2 linked regions of the Streptomyces ficellus genome follow. The protein of the gene in region 1 binds, or shares a complex with, the protein of each later gene. Links are inferred from orthologs where the notes say so. Each region holds a gene or a part of one and is shown in the gene's direction. Other genes may lie near its edges. The genes, in order: rpmG and rplI.

Evidence for each region.
Region 2: rpmG (region 1) and rplI share a complex: the UniProt entries of both Bacillus subtilis proteins name them as parts of the 50S ribosomal subunit. The link is inferred for Streptomyces ficellus from one-to-one orthologs.

Annotation. Positions count from the first base shown.
Region 1 is NZ_CP034279.1:3,002,641-3,013,848, reverse strand. Bases 2,300-5,025 are described here. They hold rpmG (50S ribosomal protein L33), read left to right. Parts: upstream 2,300-3,443; coding sequence 3,444-3,608; downstream 3,609-5,025. Other genes in these bases: EIZ62_RS13050 (UDP-N-acetylmuramate dehydrogenase), read left to right, coding at 4,685-5,025; EIZ62_RS13055 (MaoC family dehydratase), read left to right, coding at 4,154-4,582; EIZ62_RS13060 (MaoC family dehydratase N-terminal domain-containing protein), read left to right, coding at 3,694-4,149; EIZ62_RS13080 (amidohydrolase family protein), read right to left, coding at 2,300-2,775. Outside these bases: EIZ62_RS13090 (GyrI-like domain-containing protein), read right to left, coding at 200-718; EIZ62_RS13085 (SDR family oxidoreductase), read right to left, coding at 715-1,371; more of EIZ62_RS13080, read right to left, coding at 1,543-2,299; more of EIZ62_RS13050, read left to right, coding at 5,026-5,740; EIZ62_RS13045 (adenosine deaminase), read right to left, coding at 5,747-6,769; EIZ62_RS13040 (pyridoxal phosphate-dependent aminotransferase), read right to left, coding at 6,904-8,130; preprotein translocase subunit SecE, read left to right, coding at 8,510-8,797; transcription termination/antitermination protein NusG, read left to right, coding at 8,875-9,768; rplK (50S ribosomal protein L11), read left to right, coding at 9,928-10,362; rplA (50S ribosomal protein L1), read left to right, coding at 10,444-11,172.
Region 2 is NZ_CP034279.1:3,653,604-3,669,953, forward strand. The notes cover bases 7,341-10,177. They hold rplI (50S ribosomal protein L9), read left to right. Parts: upstream 7,341-8,454; coding sequence 8,455-8,901; downstream 8,902-10,177. Other genes in these bases: rpsF (30S ribosomal protein S6), read left to right, coding at 7,341-7,480; EIZ62_RS16215 (single-stranded DNA-binding protein), read left to right, coding at 7,558-8,139; rpsR (30S ribosomal protein S18), read left to right, coding at 8,201-8,437; EIZ62_RS16230 (MATE family efflux transporter), read right to left, coding at 9,186-10,177. Outside these bases: EIZ62_RS16185 (transglycosylase domain-containing protein), read left to right, coding at 1-2,422; EIZ62_RS16190 (glycosyltransferase family 87 protein), read left to right, coding at 2,628-4,115; EIZ62_RS16195 (alanine racemase), read right to left, coding at 4,191-5,222; EIZ62_RS16200 (lipid II:glycine glycyltransferase FemX), read right to left, coding at 5,343-6,461; EIZ62_RS16205 (hypothetical protein), read right to left, coding at 6,604-6,918; more of rpsF, read left to right, coding at 7,190-7,340; more of EIZ62_RS16230, read right to left, coding at 10,178-10,523; dnaB (replicative DNA helicase), read left to right, coding at 10,946-12,436; EIZ62_RS16240 (hypothetical protein), read left to right, coding at 12,506-12,820; EIZ62_RS32745 (hypothetical protein), read left to right, coding at 13,196-13,321; EIZ62_RS16250 (serine hydrolase domain-containing protein), read left to right, coding at 13,363-14,739; EIZ62_RS16255 (GNAT family N-acetyltransferase), read right to left, coding at 14,797-15,249; EIZ62_RS16260 (MarR family winged helix-turn-helix transcriptional regulator), read right to left, coding at 15,284-15,745; EIZ62_RS16265 (MFS transporter), read left to right, coding at 15,886-16,350. UniProt on the Bacillus subtilis protein: Binds to the 23S rRNA.

The DNA of each region.
Region 1 (11,208 bases):
CATGGCGGTGTGCCCGAGTGGCCAATGGGAACGGACTGTAAATCCGTCGGCTTAGCCTACCCAGGTTCGAATCCTGGCGCCGCCACGCGATGAACGGCCCCTGATCTGCGGAAACGCGATCAGGGGCCGTTTGCGTTCCCGACCGACCGAACGAACGACCGGCCAGCCCGCTGGGGCCGGCCGGCCGGGCGGGGATACGTCAGGGCGACGGCCGGTCGGCGAGGCGGAAGGCGAGTTCCGTCTCCCACCGGGACGGGTCCGGTTCGACCCGGGGGTCCGTGCGGTAGGACTCGATACGGCAGCCCCACCGCTCGACGCCGTCCACCTCCCGCATGTCCCACGCCAGGCCCCGCTCGTCCGCCCACTCCCGCAGGGCGGCGGCCGCGGCGAACAGCCGGTCGGGGTGGCCGACATGGGTCAGCGTCGCGTAGCGGCCGGCCGGGAGCAGCGCCACGCCGACGTCGCCCTCAGGTTCCGGGAGCGAGGGGAGCGGGGCGACCGGAACACCGGCCTCCACCTCCGACTCGCCCGCCATGTCGACGGTGACGAAGCGGAAGAACGGGGCGTCGGCGAGCTCGATGTCCCGCGCCCCCAGCCACCCGACCAGCTCCGGCAGCCGGTCGGCGATCTCGCCGAAGCCGTCCATCCGCACCGACCGGCGCATGAAGACGTAGGGCTGCTCGGGGCGCTCCACCACGACCGGTTCGGCGAAGGTCATTGGCCCGCGACCGCCTTCACCGCGACCGTCACCGGTACGGACCCGCTGATCAGCTCCAGCGTCAGCCCCGCCGTGGCCGGCGTCTCAACCAGCTCGGCCAGGACCGCCGCCACGTCGTCGCGCGGTACCGGCCCGCGTCCGGTGGCCGCCTCCAGCCGCACCAGGCCGGTGCCGGCGTCGTTCGTCAGCATGCCGGGCTTGAGGATCGTCCAGTCGAGGCCCCGCTTGGCGCGTACGTAGTCGTCCGCCGCCCCCTTCGCCCGCAGGTACGCGTCGAAGATCTCGTCCCCCGGGTGGCCGGCGTCGGCGCCCATCGACGACACGACGACGTACCGCCGTACGCCCGCCCTGGCCGCCGCGTCCGCGCAGAGCACCGCCGCCCCGCGGTCCACGGAGGCCTTGCGCTCCGCGCCGCTGCCCGGGCCGGCGCCCGCCGCGAAGACCACCACGTCGGCGCCCGTGACCGCCGCGGTGACCTCGTCCTCGGTCGCCGACTCCAGGTCCAGGACGACCGGTTCGGCACCCGCCTCGCGCAAGGCGTCGGTCTGTTCGGGGTTGCGGATGATGCCCGCGACGTCGTGCCCGCCCGCCGACAGCAACCGCTCCAGTCGCAGGGCGATCTGACCATGTCCTCCAGCGATGACAATGCGCATGCTCCCGACCGTACGACGCCGGAGCCGAAAACGCGCAGGAACCAGGCACCGACGGGCCGGAACGAATGCCGGAACGGATCCCGGAACGCACGGACACCGGCGCCGGACGGGCCGTCAGGACACCCGCCGAGGTCCGCCCGCCGAGGACGCCCCGCGCGGGCATCCGGATGGTCAGGGGCGGGCGTCCGGCCGTCCCTGGCGCGGCAGTTCGAGCGCCGCCGCCGAGTCGCAGTACTCCCGCACCGCGCTCGTCCGCGCCACCACCCGGCCGCGGTGCACCACGATCCGGCTGTACGCCAGCGACAGCACGCCCGACAACCGCTCCCCGCGCACCGCCAGCAGCTCCGCCGGGAACCCCGCCTCCACCCGCACCGCGGGCAGCCCCATCGCCTCCCGCGCGGCCCCGCTCACCGCCCCGTACGCCTCCGCGGGCCGCAACCCGCCCTGGGAGGCCAGCAGGTACGCCGCCTCCAGCGGATCGCCCCGCCCCACCGGGTTGGCCACGTCCCGCAGCGCCCCGCTCCCGGCGGCGACCCGTACGCCCGCCGCCCGCAACAGCCGCACGGGCGCGACCCCGCGCACCTCCGTACCGCCGCAGCCGCCCTGCGGCATGCACGCGACCGTCACGCCCGCCGCCGCGAGCTGGTCGGCCGCCCGCCCCGCCGCGTCGCCAGGAAGCCGCCCCAGCGCCCCGCACGGCCCGATGGTGACCCCCGGCCGCAGACCGCCCGCCATGGCGGCCAGCCGGGCGAGGCGCGCCGGGTCGTCGCCGTCCGTGTGCAGGTCGACCGGGCAGCCGTGCTCCGCGGCCACCTCCAGCACCGCCTCCGCGTACCCGGCCGGGTCGGGGTCCAGGTCCGGGCACCCGCCCACCACCCCGGCGCCCATCTTCACCGCGTCGCGCAGCATCGCCAGCCCGTCCGCCCCCGCCACACCGGTCAGCAGCCGCGGGACGGCGACCGCCGTCAGGTCGGCCAGCCCGCGCAGCGAGCGGCGCGCCTGGAGGACCGCCTCCAGCGGGCCGAGCCCCTGGACGTCGCCGATCCGGACGTGGGCGCGCAGTGCGGTCGCCCCGTGCCCGAGCTGGAGCAGCGCGGCCTCGGTGGCGCGGCGCTGGACGTCCTCGGTGGCGTACGAGACGGGGCCGGGGCCGTCGGCGCTGAGCGCGGTGTCGGCGTGGGCGTGCGGTTCGGCGGGGGCGGGCAGCAGCAGGTAGCCGGCGAGGTCGACGCGGGCGCCGTGGGTGGGCAGGCTGCCCGCGGTGCCGACGGCTTCGATGCGCCCGCCGCTGAGCCGTACGTCGACGGTCCGGCCGTCGGTGAGGCGGGCGCCGCACAGCAGCAGCGCGGTGGCGTCGGCGGTGGCGCCCTCGGGCGGCTGCGGCTGCTGGCTGTCGGAGGACATCGGGCTCCTGGCGGGCTCGGGGGCTCGGTGGCTCGGCGTGGTCCGCGGCGTGCGGGCGGCGGGGCCGCCGGCCGTGCGGGTGTACGGGCGTACTGGCGTGATCACGCAGCGTGAGCCGAGCCTAGGGGCCGTCCCACTGGGCATCGAGGAGGAGCGCAATAGTCGTACCGGCGCGGGGCGCGAGTGGCGTACGGGACCTCGGGGATGTACGGGGCCGACGCCCCGCCCGCCGGGCCGGCGGACCGCCCGGGGTGACCCTCCGTGGCGGCGCCGGAAGGGGGCGGTGGGCGTTCCGTGAGCGTTTTGGGGAGTGGCGGCGCGGGGGCCGGGTAGCCGCGGGGAATCGGATTTGGGCGAACGGCGGCCGACCGTGTAATGTCTTCATCGCTCGCCCCAATAGCTCAGTCGGCAGAGCGTCTCCATGGTAAGGAGAAGGTCTACGGTTCGATTCCGTATTGGGGCTCTGGTGCGGTAGCCCTCACCTTCGGGTGAGGGACTCCGTATCAAAGCGGTGTAGCTCAGTCGGTAGAGCAAGCGGCTCATAATCGCTGTGTCACCGGTTCAAGTCCGGTCACCGCTACACACGGTAGCCGATTGTGGGGTCGGTCCTTCGATCGGCTACTCTTTTATGCGTTCATCCGTCCATCCGTCCGTCAAGGAGCACTCACGTGGCTGCCACCGACGTCCGCCCGAAGATCACGCTGGCCTGCGTGGAGTGCAAGGAGCGGAACTACATCACCAAGAAGAACCGGCGCAACAACCCGGACCGTCTTGAGATGAAGAAGCACTGCCCGCGCTGCAACGCGCACACTGCGCACCGCGAAACGCGCTGAATCAGGCTCGTACACGAGGCCGTCCCCGTCAGGGGGCGGCCTCGTGTCGTTTGTTCGAAGACATGACCCAGGAGGTAGCGAGTTCATGGCGCTCGATCAGTCCTTCGTGGGGCGGACCTATCCGCCCACCGCGCCGTACGAGGTCGGCCGGGAGAAGATCCGCGAATTCGCCGAGGCGGTCGGGGACCTGAATCCGGCGTACACCGACACGGAGGCCGCCAAGGCGCTCGGCCACCCGGATGTGATCGCTCCGCCGACCTTCGTGTTCGCCATCACCTTCCGGGCCGCGTCAGCGGTGATCGAGGACCCGCAGCTGGGCCTGGACTACAGCCGCGTGGTGCACGGCGACCAGAAGTTCGCGTACACCCGTCCGGTACGGGCGGGGGACCGGCTGACGGTCGTCTCGACCATCGAGGCCATCAAGTCGCTCGCCGGCAACGACATCCTGGACGTCCGCGGGGAGGTCCACGACGAGGCCGGTGAGCACGTGGTGACGGCGTGGACGAAGCTCGTGGCCCGTGCCGCGGCAGAGGAGGCGTGAGGCGATGAGCGCGAAGATCGCATTCGACGAGGTCGAGGTCGGCACCGAGCTGCCGGCGAAGAGCTTCCCCGTGACGCGCGCCACGCTGGTGCGGTACGCGGGCGCCTCCGGGGACTTCAACCCGATCCACTGGAACGAGAAGTTCGCCAGGGAGGTCGGGCTGCCGGACGTCATCGCGCACGGCATGTTCACCATGGCCGAGGCGATCCAGGTGGTGACCGACTGGTCGGGCGACCCGGGGGCGGTCGTCGAGTACGGGGTGCGGTTCACCAAGCCGGTCGTCGTCCCCAACGACGAGACGGGCGCGCTGATCGAGGTCAGCGGCAAGGTCGCCGCGAAGCTGGACGACAACCGGGTGCGGGTGGACCTGACCGCCATGAGCGCCGGCCAGAAGGTGCTCGGCATGTCCCGCGCCGTCGTACGGCTCGCCTGACCGCCGCACGCCCGACGCCGCCCGGGGGGTGCCACGCGCGCGTGGCCCCCCCCGGCGCGCACCCGGAAGGGGCTGTCCGAGCCGCACCGTAGGCTTGGGCGCGTGCAGGAACTCCACGACGCTCCCCTCGCCCCCCTGACCACCTTCCGGCTCGGCGGCCCCGCGAACCGGCTCGTCACGGCGACCACCGACGACGAGGTCGTCGCCGCCGTGCGCGAGGCCGACGAGACCGGCACCCCGCTGCTGGTCATCGGCGGCGGGTCCAACCTCGTCATCGGCGACAAGGGCTTCGACGGCACCGCCCTGCGCATCGCCACCCGGGGATTCGTCCTGGACGGCACGCGGCTGGAGCTGGCGGCCGGTGAGGTGTGGACGGACGCCGTGGCGCGCACGGTGGAGGCCGGGCTCGCCGGCATCGAGTGCCTGGCCGGCATCCCCGGCTCGGCGGGCGCCACCCCGATCCAGAACGTCGGGGCGTACGGCCAGGAGGTCTCGGCCACCATCACGGAGGTCGTGGCGTACGACCGCCGCTCGGGCGAGACGGTCACCGTCCCGAACGCCGAGTGCGACTTCTCGTACCGCCACAGCCGCTTCAAGGCCGACCCGGACCGGTTCGTCGTGCTGCGGGTGCGCTTCGAGCTGGAGGACGCGCAGGGGCTGAGCGCGCCCATCAAGTACGCCGAGACGGCCCGCGTGCTCGGCGTGGAGCCCGGCGACCGCGTCCCGGCCGCCACCGCCCGCGAGACGGTGCTCGCGCTCCGCGCCGGCAAGGGCATGGTCCTGGACCCGGCGGACCACGACACCTGGTCGGCGGGCTCGTTCTTCACCAACCCGATCCTGGAGCAGGCGCACTACGAGGAGTTCCTCGCCCGCGTCCGTGACCGCCTCGGCGCCGACGTCGCCCCGCCCGCCTTCCCAGCCGGCGACGGACGGGTCAAGACCTCCGCGGCCTGGCTCATCGACAAGGCCGGCTTCACCAAGGGGTACGGCACCGGCCCCGCCCGCATCTCCACCAAGCACACCCTGGCCCTCACCAACCGCGGCGAGGCCACCACCGAGGACCTGCTCGCCCTCGCCCGCGAGGTCGTCGCGGGCGTACGGGACGCCTTCGGCGTCACGCTGGTCAACGAGCCGGTGACGGTCGGCGTCAGCCTCTGACGCCGCTCACGGGCCCGCCAGCCAGTCGTCGACGCCCGCGAGCAGCTTCGCCCGGACGTCCTCCGGCGCCGCCGAGCCGCGCACCGACTGACGGGCCAGCTCCGCCAGCTCGTGGTCGGAGAAACCGTGGTGGGCGCGGGCGATCTCGTACTGGGCCGCCAGCCGCGACCCGAACAGCAGCGGGTCGTCCGCCCCGAGCGCCATGGGCACCCCGGCCTCGTACAGCGTCCGCAGCGGGACGTCCTCGGGCTTCTCGTACACGCCGAGCGCCACGTTCGAGGCGGGGCACACCTCGCAGGTCACTCCCCGCTCGGCCAGCCGGCGCAGCAACCGGGGGTCCTCCGCGGCCCGGACGCCGTGCCCGATGCGCGCCGCCCGCAGGTCGTCCAGGCAGTCCCGCACGGACGCCGGGCCGGTCAGCTCGCCCCCGTGCGGCGCGGCCAGCAGCCCGCCCTCCCGGGCGATCGCGAACGCCCGGTCGAAGTCCCGCGCCATGCCGCGCCGCTCGTCGTTCGACAGCCCGAAGCCGACCACGCCCCGGTCCGCGTACCGGACGGCCAGGCGGGCGAGGGTCCGGGCGTCCAGCGGGTGCTTCATGCGGTTCGCGGCCACCAGGACCCGCATGCCCAGGCCGGTCTCCCGCGAGGCGCTCTCCACCGCGTCCAGGATGATCTCCAGGGCCGGGATCAGACCGCCCAGCCGCGGGGCGTACGACGTCGGGTCCACCTGGATCTCCAGCCACCCCGACCCGTCCCTGACGTCCTCCTCGGCCGTCTCGCGCACCAGGCGCCTGATGTCCTCCGGTTCGCGGAGGCAGGACCGGGCGATGTCGTACAGCCGCTGGAAACGGAACCAGCCCCGCTCGTCGGTGGCCCGCAGCTGCGGGGGCTCTCCGCCGGTCAGCGCCTCGGGCAGATGGACGCCGTACTTGTCGGCGAGCTCCAGCAGGGTCCCGGGCCGCATCGACCCGGTGAAGTGCAGGTGCAGATGGGCTTTGGGCAACAGCCGCAGATCTCGTACGTGCTCCATTGAGGGATCTTGCCAAAACCGCCGCCCGCGCGGGAGCCCCTTTCACCGATCGGGTGCTCAAGGGAACGGAAAAGCGGGCCCCGGCACACCGCCGGGAGCCCGCCCGTACGTCCGCGCCTCCGTGGAGGGCCGGCTCAGTCGCGCGCCTCCGCCAGCAGCTTCTGCATCCGCGACACGCCCTCGACCAGGTCCTCGTCGCCCAGCGCGTACGACAGCCGCAGGTAGCCCGGCGTGCCGAACGCCTCGCCGGGAACGACCGCCACCTCCGCCTCGTCGAGGATCAGCGCCGCCAGCTCCACCGAGGTCTGCGGGCGCTTGCCGCGGATCTCCTTGCCCAGCAGCCCCTTCACCGACGGGTACGCGTAGAACGCGCCCTCCGGGGTCGGGCAGTAGACGCCCTCGATCTCGTTGAGCATCCGCACCATGGTCTGGCGGCGGCGGTCGAACGCCGCCCGCATCTCCGCCACCGCGTCCAGGCTGCCCGAGACGGCGGCCAGCGCGGCGGCCTGTGCGACGTTCGACACATTGGACGTGGCGTGCGACTGGAGGTTCGTCGCGGCCTTCACCACGTCCTTCGGGCCGATGATCCACCCGACCCGCCAGCCGGTCATGGCGTACGTCTTGGCCACGCCGTTGACGACGACGCACTTGTCCCGCAGCTCGGGCAGGATCGCCGGCAGCGAGGTGAAGGTGGCGTCGCCGTACACGAGGTGCTCGTAGATCTCGTCCGTCATCACCCACAGGCCGTGCTCGACGGCCCAGCGGCCGATCGCCTCGGCGTCGCCCTCGGTGTAGACGGCGCCGGTCGGGTTGGACGGGGAGACGAAGAGGACGACCTTCGTCCGCTCCGTACGGGCCGCCTCCAGCTGCTCCACGGACACCCGGTAGCCGGTGGTCTCGTCGGCGACGACCTCCACCGGCACACCGCCGGCCAGCCGGATCGACTCGGGGTACGTCGTCCAGTACGGCGCCGGGACGATGACCTCGTCGCCCGGGTCCAGGATCGCGGCGAACGCCTCGTAGATCGCCTGCTTGCCACCGTTGGTCACCAGGACCTGGGAGGCGTCGACCTCGTAGCCGGAGTCCCGCAGCGTCTTCGCGGCGATGGCTGCCTTCAGCTCGGGCAGTCCGCCGGCCGGCGTGTAGCGGTGGTACTTCGGGTTGCGGCAGGCCTCTACCGCGGCCTCGACGATGTAGCCGGGCGTCGGGAAGTCGGGCTCACCCGCGCCGAAGCCGATCACCGGGCGCCCGGCGGCCTTGAGGGCCTTGGCCTTGGCGTCGACGGCGAGGGTCGCGGACTCGGAGATCGCGCCGACTCGGGCGGAGACCCGGCGCTCGGTGGGAGGGGTTGCAGCGCTCATGCGGCCCATGCTCCCAGACCGGGAAAGAGCGCGGCACACGGATCTCGCCGTGCGGACGGCGGGAATCCGACGGGTGCGAGGGGGCTGCGCCGACCGTGTCAGGAGCTATCTGTTCGACGCGGCGCCGCTGACCACGTACACTCTCTGCTCGTTGGCCCTCATCGACCACGTCCACGGATGCGGTAGGTTGGGGGAGAACGACAGAGGGTCGTAGCTCAATTGGTAGAGCACCGGTCTCCAAAACCGGCGGTTGGGGGTTCAAGTCCCTCCGGCCCTGCTACACACACCGCCAGGTTGTGTGCGCAGGTATGTACTTCATTGCACCGCCGTGCGGCTCCACCCGGGCGCGGCACGGCCGACCCGGAATCAGGTGAGAGACGTGACGGATGCCGTAGGCTCCATCGACATGCCTGATGCCGAGGACGAAGCACAGGAGTCGAAGAAGAAGGGCCGCAAGGGCGGCAAGCGCGGAAAGAAGGGCCCGCTGGGCCGTCTCGCGCTCTTCTACCGCCAGATCGTCGCCGAGCTGCGCAAGGTCGTCTGGCCGACTCGCAGCCAGCTGACGACGTACACGACCGTCGTCATCGTCTTCGTCGTCATCATGATCGGTCTGGTGACCGTGATTGACCTCGGCTTCCAGGAAGCAGTCAAGTACGTCTTCGGCTGAGTCCCGCGGAGGGCGCCCACCCAGGCGCCCCTTTTCGCATGTTCCACCCCATCTGTATCCAGGAAGAAGCAGCCACCGTGTCTGACCCGAACCTGAACGAGTCCGCCCAGGACGAGCTCGACGTCGTCGAGGCGGCCGACGAGGACCAGGCGGAAGCTGCGGACGCCGCTGTCGGCGAGGCCGCCGAAGAGGCCGCTCTCCACGTCGAGGACGAGGACGCGGTCGAGGAGGCCCCCGAGGCCGAGGCCGGCACTGAGACCGCCGAGGGCGAGACCGCCGAAGCCGACGAGACCGACGCCGACGAGGACGAGACCGACGACGTCGTCGCCGAGGCGGCGGAGCCCGAGGCCCCGGCCGACCCCATCGCCGCCCTCCGCGACGAACTGCGCGGCCTGCCCGGCGAGTGGTACGTCATCCACACCTACGCGGGCTACGAGAAGCGCGTGAAGGCCAACCTCGAGCAGCGTGCCGTCTCGCTGAACGTCGAGGACTTCATCTACCAGGCCGAGGTCCCCGAGGAAGAGATCGTCCAGATCAAGAACGGCGAGCGCAAGAACGTCCGGCAGAACAAGCTGCCCGGTTACGTTCTCGTCCGCATGGATCTGACGAACGAGTCCTGGGGCGTCGTCCGCAACACCCCCGGCGTCACCGGCTTCGTGGGCAACGCCTACGACCCGTACCCGCTGACCCTGGACGAGATCGTCAAGATGCTCGCCCCGGAGGCCGAGGAGAAGGCCGCCCGCGAGGCCGCCGAGGCCGAGGGCAAGCCGGCTCCGGCCCGCAAGGTCGAGGTCCAGGTGCTGGACTTCGAGGTCGGCGACTCGGTCACCGTCACCGACGGCCCGTTCGCCACGCTCCAGGCCACGATCAACGAGATCAACGCCGACTCGAAGAAGGTCAAGGGCCTCGTCGAGATCTTCGGTCGCGAGACCCCGGTCGAGCTGAGCTTCGACCAGATCCAGAAGAACTGACGCATACAGCTTCCGAACAGGTCAGACCGGGCCTCGCGCCCGTTCTGACCTGCTCGGTTTTTGGCCGCGCATGGATACCCGTTATCGTTGTGCGGTATGCCTCCATCCGGATGACGTCGGATGGTGGCGAGAAACTCTCACTAGGACCCGGAGAGAGCAATGCCTCCCAAGAAGAAGAAGGTCACGGGGCTTATCAAGCTCCAGATCCAGGCCGGCGCGGCCAACCCGGCTCCGCCGGTCGGCCCCGCCCTGGGTCAGCACGGCGTCAACATCATGGAGTTCTGCAAGGCCTACAACGCCGCGACCGAGTCGCAGCGTGGCATGGTCGTGCCGGTGGAGATCACGGTCTACGAGGACCGTTCCTTCACCTTCATCACCAAGACTCCGCCGGCCGCCAAGCTGATCCTCAAGGCCGCGGGTGTGGACAAGGGCTCCGGCGAGCCGCACAAGACCAAGGTCGCCAAGCTCACGAGCGCCCAGGTCCGCGAGATCGCCTCGGTCAAGCTGCCCGACCTGAACGCCAACGACCTGGACGCCGCCGAGAAGATCATCGCCGGCACCGCCCGCTCCATGGGCATCACGGTCGAGGGCTGAGCAGCCCCCCGTACGACCTGTGGGAGGGCCACGCGCTGGCCCGGACCACGACTCCACACCTGAACCACACCAGGAGAAGCAGTGAAGCGCAGCAAGGCACTCCGCGGCGCGGACGCCAAGGTCGACCGGGAGCGTAACTACGCCCCCCTCGAGGCCGTCCGTCTCGCCAAGGACACCGCCACCACCAAGTTCGACGGCACCGTCGAGGTCGCCTTCCGCCTGGGCGTCGACCCGCGCAAGGCCGACCAGATGGTCCGTGGCACCGTGAACCTTCCGCACGGCACCGGTAAGACCGCCCGGGTCCTGGTCTTCGCGACCGGTGACCGTGCTGCGGCCGCGGAAGCCGCGGGCGCCGACATCGTCGGCTCCGACGAACTGATCGACGAGATCTCCAAGGGCAACCGCCTGAACGAGTTCGACGCGGTCGTCGCCACCCCGGACCTCATGGGCAAGGTCGGCCGCCTCGGCCGCGTCCTCGGCCCGCGTGGTCTGATGCCGAACCCGAAGACCGGCACCGTCACCATGGACGTCGCCAAGGCCGTCAACGAGATCAAGGGCGGCAAGATCGAGTTCCGCGTCGACAAGCACTCGAACCTGCACTTCATCATCGGCAAGGTTTCCTTCGACGAGACGAAGCTGGTCGAGAACTACGCGGCGGCGCTGGAGGAAGTCCTCCGTCTGAAGCCGTCCGCCGCGAAGGGCCGCTACATCAAGAAGGCGACCCTCACCACCACGATGGGCCCCGGCATCCCGCTGGACTCCAACCGCACCCGCAACCTCCTCGTCGAGGAGGACCCGGCCGCCGTCTGAATCTGACGGCAGTCGCGGGTCACGCGCACGAAACCG
Region 2 (16,350 bases), 650 kb from region 1 along the record:
CTGGCGCCGCTGGGTGCCCTCCTGGAAGCTCGTGACGGGATCGTTCCTCGGGTTCGCGGCGACGGTGCTCGGTGCGTCGACGGTGGTGTACTCCATGGTCGAGGTCCCCGAGGCCGTCAAGATCGCGACGGCTCAGAACAACGTCTACCTGTACGCCGACGGCTCTCAGATGGCTGCCACCGGTGGTGAGATCAACCGGCAGATCCTGGACTTCAAGCAGATCCCCGAGGACATGCAGAACGCGGTGGTCTCGGCCGAGAACAAGACGTTCTGGAAGGACAAGGGCGTCGACCCGAAGGGCATCGGCCGGGCGTTCTACAACATGGCCATGGGCGAGCAGACCCAGGGCGGCTCCACGATCACCCAGCAGTACGTGAAGAACGCGATGCTGGACGACCAGAGCCAGACCGTGAGCCGCAAGGCCAAGGAACTCTTCATCTCCCTCAAGGCAGGTTTCGAGGAGGACAAAGAGGACGTCATGGCCGGCTACCTGAACACCTCGTACTACGGACGAGGTGCCTACGGGATCCAGGCCGCGGCGCGCACCTATTACGAGAAGGACGCCAAGGACCTCAACGCCAGCGAGTGCGCGTTCCTCGCCGCACTGCTGAAGGGCGCCACCTACTACGACCCCGCGGGTTCGGTGGACATCGACCCCCGGGCGACCCCGGCGGCCAACACGGCGGCGGTCACCAAGCGGTGGCAGTGGATCCTCGACGAGATGGTCAAGGACGGGCACCTCGAAGCCTCGGAGCGGGCGAAGTACACGAAGTTCCCGATGCCCGTCGCCCCGAAGAAGCAGGCTCGGCTCAGCGGTCAGGTCGGTTACATGGTCGACCTCGCCAAGGCCTACGTCATCAACAACAACGACGTGGGCATCACGGCGAAGAAGCTCGCCCAGGGCGGCTACACGATCAAGACGACCTTCGAGAAGCCGAAGGTCGACGCGCTGAAGGCCGCCGTCGAGAAGGTCGAGAAGGCCAACATCGACCCGAAGGAGCGCCCGGACACGGACACGCACGTCCAGTTCGGTGGCGCCTCGGTCAACCCCAAGACCGGCGCGATCGTCGCCATCTACGGTGGCTCCGACGCGACCAAGCACTTCACCAACAACGCCGACCAGACCGGTGCCCAGGTGGGCTCCACGTTCAAGCCGTTCGTCCTCGCCGCGGCGATGGAACACGGCGTCCGGGACCCGGGCAGCGGCCCCGAACAGGGACCCGACCAGCGGCGGACGGTCGACCCGGACAAGACGATCTACAACGGCAAGAACAAGCTCAAGATCAAGAGGTACGACGGAAGCGTCTGGCACAACGAAGAGGGCAAGGAGTGGCTCCAGGTCAACGACGGTGACCAGGACTACGGGGACATCAACCTCCGCGAGGCGATGATCCACTCGGCCAACTCGCCGTTCGTCCAGCTGGGCATGGACGTGGGCATCGACAAGGTCCGCGAGACGGCGATCCAGGCCGGGCTGCGCAAGGAGAGCCTCGTCGAGGGCGACGTCCCGTCCTTCTCCATCGGCATCTCCGACCCCAGCGCCATCCGCATGGCGGGCGCCTACGCCACCTTCGCCGCCAACGGCAAGCAGCGTGACCCGTTCTCCGTGACCGAGGTGTCGAAGCGCGGAAACGTGATCTTCAAGCACGAGGCCACGACCAAGCAGGCCTTCTCGTCCGCCATCGCCAGCAACGTCACCGACGTCCTGCGCGACGTCGTCGAGGACCCCGAGGGCACCGGTAACAACGCGGCCATCCAGGGCCGTCAGGTCGCCGGCAAGACCGGTACCACCGACGGCAACAAGTCGGCCTGGTTCGTCGGCTACACGCCGCAGCTCGCCACGGCCATCGACATGTACCGGATGGACGACAACGCCGAGAACAAGAACCGCAAGTTCCTGGAGATGTTCGGCACCGGCGGCCAGAAGAAGATCCACGGCTCGTCCTTCCCGTCCGAGATCTGGCAGAAGTACATGTCGACCGCGCTCAAGGGCGCGGAGGTCATCCCGTTCCCCGAGCCGGAGGAGCTGGAGGCCGACACCGTGTACGGCGGTGGCGCCGAGAGCCCCGAGCCGACGCCGTCCGACTCGCCCTCGCCGACCCCGTCGCCTTCGGAGTCGGAGAGCCCCTCGCCGACCCCGTCGCCGTCGGAGTCGAGCAAGCCGGCCGAGCCCTCGTGCGGACCGTTCGACTGGGACTGCAACAACGACGACGGCGGCCAGAACGGCGGCCAGGACGGCGGTCAGGACGGCGGCCAGGACGGCGGTGGCGGAACCGACACCGGCGGGACCGATACCGGCGGCACCGACGACGGCGGGACCACCACCGGCGGCACCAGTCCCTCGCCGCCCACCGCCGGCACGACCAATGGCAACGGCAACGGCGGCGCCAACGGCGGCTGGTTCGGCGGGACCGAGGGCTAGCCCCCGCTCCCCCTCCACGGCCACCGAAGGCCACGGCTGCGAGGGCCGTCGCACCGGGTACGTACCTCGCGTACGTACGCCGGACGCGGCGGCCCTCCGCGTTGCCCGGTGCTCTTCCGCGTCGCCCGGCGGCCGCCCGCCCGCCCCCGCGGACCGTTGTCCACAGGCCGCGCCGGGCCCCGGCCACGTACGGCAGGATGTCCCCATGCCGAGCCCACACAAGACGACGAGCGCCCACCAGGACCGTCCCGTCGTGCCCCCGACCCGCCGGGACGAGATCGCGGCCGCCGGGAGCGAACTGATCGGTGGCCCCGCCGGCCGGTGGGCGCGCTTCGGCGACAGCGCGTTCACGCCCGTCCGGGTGATCGCGCTCGTCGCGATCGGGATGTTCGCGCTCGGCATGGTCCAGAAGCTGCCCTGCTACAACTGGGCGTGGTTCCGCGGCACCAGCTCGCAGTACACCCACGCCTGCTACTCGGACATCCCGCACCTCTTCATCGGGCGGGGCTTCGCCGACGGACTGATCCCCTACTTCGACCGCCTCGGCGGCGACATGGAGTACCTCGAATACCCGGTGCTCACCGGCCTGTTCATGCAGGTCGCGTCCTGGCTGACGCTCCCCTTCGACGGCGACCTCCAGTACCGGGAGCAGATGTACTGGATGGTCAACGCGGGCATGCTGATGATCTGCGTGGCCGTCCTCGCCGTCTGCGTCGCCCGCACGCACCGCCACCGCCCGTGGGACGCCCTGCTGGTCGCCCTGGCCCCCGCCTTCGTCCTGACGGCGACCATCAACTGGGACCTGCTCGCCGTGGCGCTGACCGCCGCCGCCATGCTGATGTGGTCCCGGGGGCGGGCGCTCGCCTTCGGTGTCCTCCTGGGCCTGGCCACGGCCGCCAAGTTCTACCCGTTCCTGCTGCTCGGGCCGCTGCTGCTGCTGTGCTGGCGGGCCTGGAAGTGGCGGGAGTTCGGTCTGGCCGTGCTGGGCACGGCCGCCTCGTGGCTGGTGGTGAACGTGCCGGTGATGCTGCTGGCACCGGAGGGCTGGAAGAAGTTCTACTCCTTCAGCCACGACCGGGGCATCGACTTCGGGTCCTTCTGGCTGATCATCACCCAGCGCACCGGCGCCGACATCACCCCGGACGCCGTCAACACCTACGCGAGCGTGCTGATGGTGCTCGCCTGTGCCGGGATCGCCGCACTGGCCCTGACCGCGCCGCGCCGCCCCCGCTTCGCCCAGCTGGCCTTCCTGGTGGTGGCGGCGTTCATCCTCACCAACAAGGTCTATTCACCGCAGTACGTGCTGTGGCTGATCCCGCTCGCCGCCCTGGCCCGCCCGCGCTGGCGCGACTTCCTCGTCTGGCAGGGCTGCGAGGTCATGTACTTCGCCGGGATCTGGATGTACCTGGCGTACACCACGAGCGGCAACAAGCAGGGGCTGCCGACGGAGGGCTACCAGTTCGCGATCCTGCTGCACCTGGCCGGGACGCTGTTCCTGTGCGCCATGGTCGTACGGGACATCCTGCTGCCCGAGCGCGACGGGGTGCGGCGCGACGGCACGGACGACCCGTCGGGCGGCGTCCTCGACCGCGCGGAGGACGTGTTCGTACTCGGCCCCGCCGCACCCCCGCCGCAGCACGCCGCACACGCGGTCCAGGGACCACGTGTGGAGTGGGGCGTCGTACGGGAGTGACCGCCCGGGGCCGCGCGTGACCGCCGGGGCCGCGCATGAGCGACGGCCCCGGGCGGCCCGGCACCGCCCGGGTGCTCAGCGCTCGACGATGCGGTCGAACTGGGTGGTGGTGTGCCGCAGGTGGGCGACCAGCTCGTCACCGACCTTCGGCTCCTGGGCGTCCGAGGGGACGAACAGGATCGACACCTGCATGTGCGGCGGCTCGGCGAACCAGCGCTGCTTGCCCGCCCACACGAACGGCGACAGGTTGCGGTTGACCGTCGCCAGGCCCGCCCGGGCCACGCCCTTGGCGCGCGGCATCACGCCGTGCATGGCCTTGGGGGCCTCCAGGCCCACCCCGTGCGACGTGCCACCGGCGACGACGACCAGCCAGCCGTCGGACGCCGCCTTCTGCTGGCGGTAGCCGAAACGGTCACCCTTGGCGACGCGCGTGACGTCCAGGACCGCGCCCCGGTACTCCGTCGCCTCGTGGTCGCCCAGCCAGAGCCGCGTACCGATGCGGGCCCGGAAGCGGGTCTGGGGGAACTGCTGCTGGAGCCGGGCCTGCTCCGCCGCCTTGAGGTGGCTGACGAACATGGTGTGCAGCGGAAGGCGGGCCGCGCGCAGCCGGTCCATCCAGCCGATGACCTCCTCGACGGCGTCGGTGCCGTCGGTGCGGTCCAGCGGCAGGTGCAGCGCGAAGCCCTCCAGGCGCACGTCCTCTATCGCCGCGTGCAGCTGGCCGAGCTCGTGCTCGCCGATGCCGTGCCGCTTCATCGAGCTCATGCACTCGATGACGACACGGGCGCCGACGAGCGCGTGGACGCCGTCCACGGACGACACCGAGCGGATCACCCGGTCCGGCAGCGGGACGGGCTCCTCGCCCCGCCGGAACGGCGTCAGGACCAGCAGGTCGCCGCCGAACCAGTCCTTGATGCGGGCCGCCTCGTACGTGGTGCCCACCGCCAGCATGTCGGCGCCGAAGCGGGACGCCTCGTCCGACAGCCGCTCGTGGCCGAAGCCGTAGCCGTTGCCTTTGCACACCGGGACGACGCCCGGGAACTGGTCGATCACGGACTTCTGGTGCGCCCGCCAGCGAGCGGTGTCGACGTAGAGGGAGAGCGCCATGGCCGGCCCGGAACCTTTCTGTGGCTGCGGTGTAGCAGAGGGATGTACGAGACCCGAGGCCCGAGCCCCGGGACGGGAGACTCGGGGGGCGGGACTACGGACTACGGACTACGGAAGCGTTCAGCGACGCGACATGTACATGTCGAGTGCCTTGTGCAGCAGCTTGTTCAGCGGGAAGTCCCACTCGCCGATGTACTCGACGGCCTCACCGCCGGTGCCCACCTTGAACTGGATGAGGCCGAAGAGGTGGTCCGTCTCGTCCAGGGAGTCGGAGATGCCCCGGAGGTCGTAGACGGTCGCGCCCATGGCGTAGGCGTCGCGCAGCATGCGCCACTGCATCGCGTTCGAGGGCCGGACCTCGCGGCCGATGTTGTCCGAGGCGCCGTACGAGTACCAGACGTGCCCGCCGACCACGAGCATGGTGGCCGCCGACAGGTTCACGCCGTTGTGCCGGGCGAAGTAGAGCCGCATGCGGTTGGGGTCCTCGCTGTTGAGGACGGTCCACATCCGCTGGAAGTACGACAGCGGCCGGGGCCGGAACCGGTCGCGCACGGCCGTGATCTCGTACAGCCGCTGCCACTCGGCGAGGTCCTCGTAACCGCCCTGGACGACCTCGACACCGGCCTTCTCGGCCTTCTTGATGTTGCGGCGCCACAGCTGGTTGAAGCCCTTGAGGACGTCGTCGAGCGAACGGTTCGCCAGCGGCACCTGGAAGACGTAGCGGGGCTGGACGTCGCCGAAGCCGGCGCCGCCGTCCTCGCCCTGCTGCCAGCCCATCTTGCGCAGCCGGTCGGACACCTCGAAGGCGCGCGGCTCGATGTGCGAGGCCTCGACGTCACGCAGCCGCTTGACGTCCGGGTCCTGGATGCCGGACTTGATCGCGGCCGAGTCCCAGCGGCGGATGACGACCGGCGGGCCCATCTTCACCGAGAAGGCGCCCTGGTTCTTCAGGTGCGCCAGCATCGGCTGGAGCCAGTCGTCCAGGTTCGGCGCGTACCAGTTGATGACCGGGCCCTCGGGGAGGTACGCGAGGTACCGCTTGATCTTCGGGAGCTGGCGGTACAGGACCAGGCCCGCGCCGACGAGCTGACCGTCCTTGTCGAACCAGCCCAGGTTCTCCGAGCGCCACTCGGTCTTCACATCAGCCCATGCGGGGACCTGGCAGTGGCTCGCCGCGGGCAGGGTCTGGATGTACGCCAGATGCTGCTCTCGGCTGATGGTCCTCAGGGTCAGGCTCATGCGGGGCGCTCCTCGGCAGGTGTGTCCCCATGGGTACAGGGGCTCCGGCTCTCGCGCGAAGCCTACTGGCACCGAGGAGCGCCCCGGCTGGCTGCATGCCGGGAGGGCCCGTACCGAGCCCCGCCGGCCGTGGCGGAAGGGCCTAACCGAGTACGCCGCCGAAGAGGCCGCCGTGGGCCATTCCGAGCCCCAGTCCGATCGCCGACGCCCCCATGCCGATGATCAGCACCGTGCGCTCGCGTGTCGTCTCGGAGATGTACTGGCCGTAGGCGCCGGTGACGACGCCCACCAGGCCCGCCCAGGAGCTGATCAGGTGGAGGCTGTGGAACTGGGCCGTGATGAAGGCGATCAGACCGAGCCCCAGGGTCACCGCCATCAGGGTGTCCTGCAGCGGGTGGGGCTTGCCGTCCGTGGCGAAGAGGGACGAGGTGGGGTGTCGATGGAATGCCTGGGCCATGAGGTCCTCCTGGCTGTGCCGGAAGGCGGCGCATCGTAGCGCCGCACGCACCCGATGTGTACAGATTGCGTCCCCTGGCCACAGGATTTCAACCGGAAGCCGGTGTGCGGGTACTCTGTACGGTCTGCACCGGTGTCTGCCCATGCCCTGATCGGAGTCCCTCACTCGCTGAGGGCGAATGTCAGTGGTGGCCGATACCGTTGCGTACGCATCACGACCCTCCTGCCACGGAACGACCGTGGCCGCTGAGTCCAAAGGAGGTGGGTTCCACATGCGTCACTACGAGGTGATGGTCATCCTCGACCCCGATCTCGAGGAGCGCGCTGTCTCCCCGCTGATCGAGAACTTCCTCTCCGTCGTCCGTGAGGGCAACGGAAAGGTCGAGAAGGTCGACACCTGGGGCCGTCGTCGTCTCGCTTACGAGATCAAGAAGAAGCCCGAGGGCATCTACTCGGTCATCGACCTGCAGGCCGAGCCTGCGGTCGTCAAGGAGCTCGACCGCCAGATGAACCTGAACGAGTCGGTCCTCCGGACCAAGGTCCTCCGTCCCGAGACCCACTGAGCACTCTCGCTCAGAGGTCATCGGGTTTCGAGTAGCAGCAGCAAGCAGCCAGAAGCAATCCCGCCGAGAGGTTCCCCATGGCAGGCGAGACCGTCATCACGGTCGTCGGCAATCTTGTCGACGACCCCGAGCTGCGCTTCACCCCGTCCGGTGCGGCGGTCGCGAAGTTCCGCGTCGCGTCCACTCCCCGTACGTTCGACCGTCAGACCAACGAGTGGAAGGACGGCGAGAGCCTGTTCCTGACCTGCTCGGTCTGGCGCCAGGCGGCGGAGAACGTCGCCGAGTCGCTCCAGCGAGGCATGCGCGTCGTCGTGCAGGGCCGGCTGAAGCAGCGGTCGTACGAGGACCGCGAGGGCGTAAAGCGCACGGTCTTCGAGCTGGACGTCGAGGAAGTCGGCCCCAGCCTCAAGAACGCCACGGCCAAGGTCACCAAGACCACCGGCCGCGGTGGCCAGGGCGGCTACGGCGGGGGTCAGCAGGGCGGCGGCAACTGGGGCGGTGCCCCGGGTGGTGGCCAGCAGGGTGGCGGCGCTCCCGCCGACGACCCGTGGGCGACCAGCGCGCCGGCCGGCGGCCAGCAGCAGCAGGGCGGCGGGGGCGGCTGGGGCGGAAGCTCCGGCGGTTCCGGCGGCGGCTACTCGGACGAGCCTCCCTTCTGAGCCCCAGGGCTTACGGGGATCAGGCTCGTACCCCACTTCTTGATCACACAGGAGATACACCATGGCGAAGCCGCCTGTGCGCAAGCCGAAGAAGAAGGTCTGCGCATTCTGCAAGGACAAGACCGCGTACGTGGACTACAAGGACACGAACATGCTGCGGAAGTTCATTTCCGACCGCGGCAAGATCCGTGCCCGCCGCGTCACCGGCAACTGCACGCAGCACCAGCGTGACGTCGCCACGGCCGTGAAGAACAGCCGTGAGATGGCGCTGCTGCCCTACACGTCCACCGCGCGATAAGAGAGGGTGACCGAAACATGAAGATCATCCTCAAGCACGAGGTCTCCGGCCTCGGCACCGCCGGCGACGTCGTCGACGTCAAGGACGGATACGCTCGCAACTACCTGGTCCCGCGTGGTTTCGCGATCCGCTGGACCAAGGGTGGCGAGAAGGACGTGGCGCAGATCCGCCGCGCCCGCAAGATCCACGAGATCGCGACCATCGAGCAGGCCAACGAGATCAAGGCTCAGCTCGAGGGCACGAAGGTGCGTCTGGCCGTTCGCTCCGGCGACGCCGGCCGTCTCTTCGGCTCCGTGACCCCGGCCGACATCGCTTCGGCGATCAAGTCCGCCGGTGGTCCCGAGGTCGACAAGCGTCGTGTCGAGCTCGGCTCGTCGATCAAGACCCTTGGTTCGCACCAGGTCTCCGTGCGTCTGCACGCCGAGGTCGTCGCGAAGCTCGGCGTCGAGATCGTCGCTGCCTGAGTTTCTGCGCTCAGCAGGTCGCGCAGCGATCATTGAGTGACAGGCTCATCGCGTGACACGGAAGGGCCGCACCTGAGGGTGCGGCCCTTCTGCTGTGCCTGCGCGCGCTGCGGGGACGGCCGGTCGTGTTTCACGTGAAACATGACCAAGGGGGTCGTGGCACGGGGCGTGGCCCGAGAGGCCAAGGTGGTGTGGGTCGCGGCCCTGGAGGCCGTGATGAGTCGCGCGGGCCGTGCGGGCCGGGCGGGCCATGCGGGCCGTGCGGGCCGGGCCGCCGTCGCGGGTCAGCGGGTGGCGCCGGTGACCACCCAGCGGCCCGACCGCATGCGCAGGCCCAGGGTGAGCATCCGGACCGTCATCATCAGCCCCATCGCCCACCACAGGGCGGTCAGGCCGCCGTCCAGCAGGGGGATCAGCAGGGCGACCGGGGCGAAGACCGCGAGGGTCACCACCATCGCTCCCGCCAGGTACGGGCCGTCGCCGGCGCCCATCAGCACCCCGTCCAGGACGAAGACCACCCCGGCGATCGGCTGCGTGAGCGCCACGACCAGCAGCGCCGGCAGGAGGGCGTTCCGCACGGTGGAGTCGCTGGTGAAGAGCGGGATGAAGAGGGGGCGGGCCAGGACGATCAGTACGCCCAGCACCAGTCCGGAGGCTATCCCCCACTCGACCATGCGGCGGCAGGCCCGTCGTGCCCCGTCGGCATCGCCCGCGCCCAGATAGCGGCCGATGATCGCCTGGCCGGCGATGGCGATGGCGTCCAGGGCGAAGGCCATCAGGCTCCAGAGGGACAGGATGATCTGGTGGGCGGCGACATCCACGTCCCCGAGGCGAGCGGCCACCGCCGTGGCGATCATCAGGACCGCGCGCAGCGAGAGCGTGCGGACCAGGAGCGGGACGCCTGCCTGGGCGCTGGCCCGTATCCCGGCGGCGTCCGGGCGCAGGGAGGCGCCGTGGCGTCGTGCTCCCCGGACGACCACGACGAGATACGCCGCCGCCATGCCGCACTGGGCGATGACCGTGCCCCAGGCGGAGCCGGCGATGCCGAGGCCGAGGCCGTACACCAGCGCCACGTTCAGCACCGCGTTGGCGGTGAACCCGGCGACGGCGACGTAGAGGGGGGTCTTGGTGTCCTGGAGGCCCCGGAGTACGCCGGTGGCGGCGAGCACGATGAGCATGGCCGGGATGCCGAGGCTGGACACGCGCAAGTAGGTGGTGGCGTACGGGGCGGCGGTGCCGGAGGCGCCGAAGAGGTCGACCAGCCAGGGCGCGGCGGGCAGGGTGACGACGATGACAGCCAGCCCCAGGAGCAGGGCCAGCCAGATGCCGTCCATGCCCTGCCGGATGGCGGACGGCAGGTCGCCGGCCCCGACGCGGCGGGCGACGGCCGCGGTGGTGGCGTAGGCGAGGAAGACGAAGACGCTGACGGCCGTGGCGAGCAGGGCGGCGGCGATGCCGAGACCGGCGAGCTGCGGGGTGCCGAGGTGACCCACGACGGCGCTGTCGACCATCACGAAGAGCGGCTCGGCGACGAGCGCTCCGAAGGCCGGCACGGCGAGGGCGATGATCTCGCGGTCGTGCCGGCGGCGGTCGCTCTTCGGTCGGGCGGGGGCCTGGGTCATGGGGGCAATCTAATCTTCCACAGGTAAGAGATGCAAGGGCCATTGGATCCTTACCGATCGCTGAGTTGACCCTTCGGGTGTGCGCCGTTTGTTCTGATCTTGGTCCAGCGGGGAAAGTTTTTCTCCCCCACAGCCAGTGGATGGAAAAGACGCAGGTCAGAGACGCTTTGCTGGTGGGGCTATGAGTTTGTCCACACGGCTGTCCCCCGCTCCGTGCACAGGTTCTGCGGGGTTCTCCACAGCATCTGGGTCTTCACCCACAGGCCCTGTGGATAACCAGATTGGCTGACGGTGCCCGCGGGCCTACCGTGGTCCGGCGCTCGACGCGCCAGAAGCGGAGTTGAGCCTCTCGCTTGTCAGTGTCGTGCCGTAGAAAGAATGGCACGGCGAGGTCCGCGGAGCGGACGGGAGGAGGTGGGCCGGTGAGCATCCCCGAGCCCTTGGACGACCCCTGGGCCGACACCGGACCCAGTGACCGTCTGCCCGTCACGCGTCAGCGCGGGAGCGACCACCGCGGCCGGGGCATGGGCCGGGACGAACAGCACGAGCGGGGCAGCGAGAGCGGCCCCTGGGACAGCGGCGCGGGCGGCTTCGAGCGGGTCCCCCCGCAGGACCTCGACGCCGAGCAGTCCGTGCTCGGCGGCATGCTGCTCTCCAAGGACGCCATCGCGGACGTCGTGGAGATCATCAAGGGCCACGACTTCTACAAGCCGGCCCACGAGACCATCTACACCGCGATCCTCGACCTCTACGCCAAGGGCGAGCCGGCCGACCCGATCACCGTGGGCGCCGAACTGACCAAGCGCGGGGAGATCACCCGGGTCGGCGGGGCGTCGTACCTGCACACCCTCGTGCAGTCGGTACCCACCGCGGCGAACGCCTCGTACTACGCGGAGATCGTCCACGAGCGGGCGGTCCTGCGCCGGCTCGTCCAGGCGGGCACGAAGATCACGCAGATGGGATACGCGGCCGACGGCGACGTCGACGAGATCGTCAACTCGGCCCAGGCGGAGATCTACGCGGTCACCGAGCAGCGCACGAGCGAGGACTACTTGCCGCTCGGCGACATCATGGAGGGCGCGCTCGACGAGATCGAGGCGATCGGCTCGCGCAGCGGCGAGATGACCGGCGTACCGACCGGCTTCACGGACTTCGACTCGCTGACGAACGGCCTGCACCCCGGCCAGATGATCGTCATCGCCGCACGTCCCGCCATGGGTAAGTCGACGCTCGCGCTGGACTTCGCCCGTGCGTGCTCGATCAAGAACAACCTGCCGAGCGTCATCTTCTCCCTGGAGATGGGCCGCAACGAGATCGCCATGCGTCTGTTGTCGGCGGAGGCGCGGGTGGCCCTGCACCACATGCGCTCCGGCACGATGACGGACGAGGACTGGACGCGGCTCGCCCGCCGGATGCCGGACGTGTCGCAGGCCCCGCTCTACATCGACGACTCCCCGAACCTGTCGATGATGGAGATCCGCGCCAAGTGCCGCCGGCTCAAGCAGCGGAACAACCTGAAGCTGGTGGTCATCGACTACCTCCAGCTGATGCAGTCCGGCGGCTCCAAGCGGGCCGAGAGCCGGCAGCAGGAGGTCTCCGACATGTCGCGAAACCTGAAGCTGCTGGCCAAGGAGCTGGAGCTCCCCGTGATCGCGCTGTCCCAGCTGAACCGTGGCCCCGAGCAGCGCACGGACAAGAAGCCGATGGTCTCCGACCTCCGCGAATCCGGCTCCATCGAGCAGGACGCGGACATGGTCATCCTGCTGCACCGCGAGGACGCGTACGAGAAGGAGTCCCCCCGCGCGGGCGAGGCGGACCTCATCGTGGCCAAGCACCGTAACGGCCCGACAGCGACGATCACCGTGGCCTTCCAGGGCCACTACTCGCGGTTCGTCGACATGGCGCAGACCTGATCCACGGCTTAGCAGAGTCTCACCTTCGCGTTGGGATCCCACGACCCGATGTCGGATGAAAGTCGCCTGATGACCACATGGATGCGCTGCCACTGGGACGAGGGTGACACCTGGTTCTACTTCGAGGTCGACTCCGACGGCTGGGTGATCCGGCAGGTCGAACTCGAAGGGCCTGAGCTGATCCCGGTCGCAGCTGCCTCCGTCGCCGAGGGGCAGCGGGCCCGTGACGCAGGCCGCCTCGATGAGTACGACGGCAGGTTCGGGATCACCGCCGAGTCGCCCGTCTCGGAATGGGAAGGCCACGACCCCGAACAACTCACCTTCGAGGAGTTCGAAGAAGTCTGGGGGTCTGCACGTCGCCGGATCGCGTCCCGGCCCGGCTGACCGCTCGGCCCCGCAGAGGCTTATTGGCATCATCGCGGCATGGCCCCGACCCTTCCCCGCACCATCCGAGCCGTCGACACCGCTCACCTCCTGGACCTGGCCCAGGAGGCCGCCGTGCACGGCTTCAGCCAGCGGCTCCCGGTCGACTGGCTGAGCGAGCACCTCGCCGCAGAGGCGACGCACCACCTGTTCCCGACGCTCGTGCAGCGGCTCACGCACCGCCCCGAGGTTCCGTTGCAGTGGCGGTGCCAGCAGTTGCTGACCGTCAGCACCGGTGAGGTCTAGGCGGGCGGTACAGGGCCGCTGCCGGTCCAACTCATGGTGCTTCCTGCCCACCTGGCTGATCTTGGAACGGAAGGCGACCGGACTCGGCTGGTGGCGGCCCTGCACATGGTGCATGCGGGCCGGTGGCTGCCCCGCGACGAACAGGAGGCGCTGGGGCGGCTCGTCGGCGCGCTGAACGGCTCGGCGGAGGTGGAGCGGGCGCCCGTCGTGGGCTAATGCGGTCGACGGTGCCGCAGTATGGCGGATACACCTGGGGGATGACGTCATCCTTCGAAGCACTTCTCCCCAGCACGGAGCGCGCCCTCCTGCACCGGGTGGCCACCGCGCAGGTGGAGGGCCGGACGCCCTCGCTCGTCGGTGCGGTCGCCAGGGACGGCCGGCTGCGGTGGCAGGGCGGGCGCAGTTGCGTGGACGGGCAGGTGCCCGACGCCGATACGCAGTACCGGATCGGCTCCATCACCAAGCCGTTCACGGCGGTTCTGGTGATGCGGCTGCGGGACGAGGGTCTTCTGGACCTCGGGGACGCGCTGGAGAAGCACCTGCCAGGGACCGGTGTGGGTGACGTGACGGTCGCGCAACTGCTGGGGCACAGTGCAGGCCTGGCGGCTGAGTCGCCGTCACCGTGGTGGGAGCGGACACCGGGCACGCTGCGCCCCGAGCTGGCGGACGTGCTGGGCGAGCGGCCGCTCCTGCACCCGCAGGGGCGCCGTCACCATTACTCCAACACCGGCTACACGTTGCTGGGTTCGCTCGTCGAAGCCGTGCGCGGGGTGCCGTGGGAGGAGGCGCTGAAGGCGGAGATCCTGGAGCCCCTGGGCCTGCGGCGCACGAGCCCCCAGCCCGTCGCCCCGCACGCCGGGGGCTGGGCGGTGCACCCGTGGGCCGACGTGCTGCTGCCGGAGCCGGCGGAGGACCTGGGGCTGATGGCCCCGGCTGGGCAGCTCTGGTCGACCGCGGAGGACCTGTGCCGGTTCGCTCTCTTCCTGGCGGAGGGTGACGACCGGGTGCTGAGCGCCGAGACGGTGCGGGAGATGCGTACGCCCGCCGTCCCTTCGGAGGCGGGGGAGTGGGGCAGCGGCTACGGGCTCGGGTTGCAGCTGGTGCGCGGCGACGGACGCACGCTGGTGGGGCACTGCGGCTCCCTGCCCGGCTTCGTCGCGGGGATGTGGGTGAGCGTGGAGGACGGTGTCGCCGCGGTCGCCCTGGCGAATGCCACGTCCGGGCCGGCGCCGGGGGCGGTCGCCGCCGACCTCGTACGTATCGTGGCGGACGCCGAACCGCGGATCCCGGAGCCCTGGCGGCCGCTGCCGGAGGCCGATCCGGCGCTGCTGGAGCTGACCGGTCCCTGGTACTGGGGTACCTACTCCTACGGTCTCCGGGTGGTCGCCGACGGCGGGGTCGAGCTGAGCCCCCTGCGCGGTCCGGGCCGCGCCTCGCACTTCCGGGCGCAGGACAAGGGCACCTGGATCGGGCTGGACGGGTACTACGCGGGGGAGACGCTACGCGTGGTCCGGCGCGAGGACGGCACGGTCAGCCACGTCGACCTCGGGTCGTTCGTCTTCACCCGAGAGCCGTACGAGCCGGGCGGTGCCGTGCCGGGCGGGGTCGACGCGGAGGGCTGGCGCGGACTCTGACGACGTTTCACGTGAAACCGTGCACGTTCGCCCTGGGGAAGCCCCCTGGCACGCGCGTCACAGCGCCATCTTGAAGCCCACGTGTGAGGCCTCGAACCCGAGCCGTTCGTAGAAGCGGCGGGCGTCGGTGCGCGTGGCGTCAGAGGTCAGCTGGACCAGCCGGCAGTCCTGACGCCGCGATTCGGCGATCGCCCATTCGATGAGCTGGGTGCCGAGGCCTCCGCCGCGCTCATCGGCGTGTATGCGGACGCCTTCGATGATCGACCGGGTGGCGCCGCGCCGTGACAGTCCGGGGATGATCGTGAGCTGCAGGGTCCCGACGACCCGTCCGTCGCGCACGGCCACGGCCAGGTGCTGGTTGGGGTCGCCCGACAGCCGCTCGAAGGCCGTGGTGTACGGGGTGAGGTCGTCGGGCGACTCGCGCTGCGCGCCCAGGGGGTCGTCGGCCAGCATGGCCACGATGGCGGGGATGTCGGTAGGGGCGGCGGGCCTGATCTCAAGATCGCTCATGGCTGCAGGCTACGTTGCCCCCTGCCCCGCCCGGTCAGCCGACCGGTACGTGCAGTTCTTCGACGGCCCGGACCAGCGGGGCGAGCTCCGGGTTCGTCGCCGCCTCGTCGAGCGCCGCCCGCAGAGCGGCGTCATTGGTGGGCCGGGCTTCGGCGAGCAGGGTGAGGCCGGACTCGGTGACGTCGGTGTAGATGCCGCGCCGATCGGTGTCGCAGAGATAGCGCGTGAGCAGGCCGCGGTCCTCCAGGCGGGTGACGAGCCGGGTCGTGGCGCTCTGGCTCAGCACGACCGCATCGGCCACCTGCTTCATCTGGAGGTGGCCACCGGGCCCGTTGTGCTGACGGCTGAGGACGTCGAGCAGGGAGAACTCGCGCACGCTGAGGCCGTGCTTGGCCTCCAGCTCGCGCTCGATGCTGGCCTCGATCTTCCCGTGGAGCAGGGAGAGCGCGCACCAGCCCTGTGAGAGGGCGGTGAGAGCCGGGTCTGTGGCTGTCATGGGATGTGTCCTCCGTCCCGGAGCGGCTTGTCACCAGGATAGACGACGTCTGCAATAGCCCGCGCTTGCAATTAACCCGCGTCTGCAATTATTGTCGACGCTCGTAAGGCGCAGACGCAATCTTCCGGAAGGTGTACTCCATGCCGCTCGCGCTTCTGGCCCTCGCTATCGGGGCCTTCGGTATCGGGACCACGGAATTCGTGATCATGGGCCTGTTGCCCGAGGTGGCGGCCGACTTCCAGGTGTCCATCCCCACGGCCGGACTGCTGGTCACCGGCTACGGGCTCGGCGTCGTCCTGGGTGCCCCGCTGATGACCGCCCTCGGCACCCGCATCTCCCGCAAGCGGATGCTGATGCTGCTGATGGGGCTGTTCATCGCCGGCAACGTGCTCTCCGCGGCCGCCCCCGCGTTCGAGCTGATGCTCGCCGGCCGCGTGGTGGCCTCCTTCGCGCACGGCGCCTTCTTCGGCATCGGCTCGGTCGTCGCCGCCGACCTCGTCGCCCCGGAGAAGAAGGCGGGCGCGATCGCGATGATGTTCACCGGCCTGACCGTCGCCAACGTCGTCGGCGTGCCCCTGGGCACCTTCATCGGCCAGAGCGCCGGC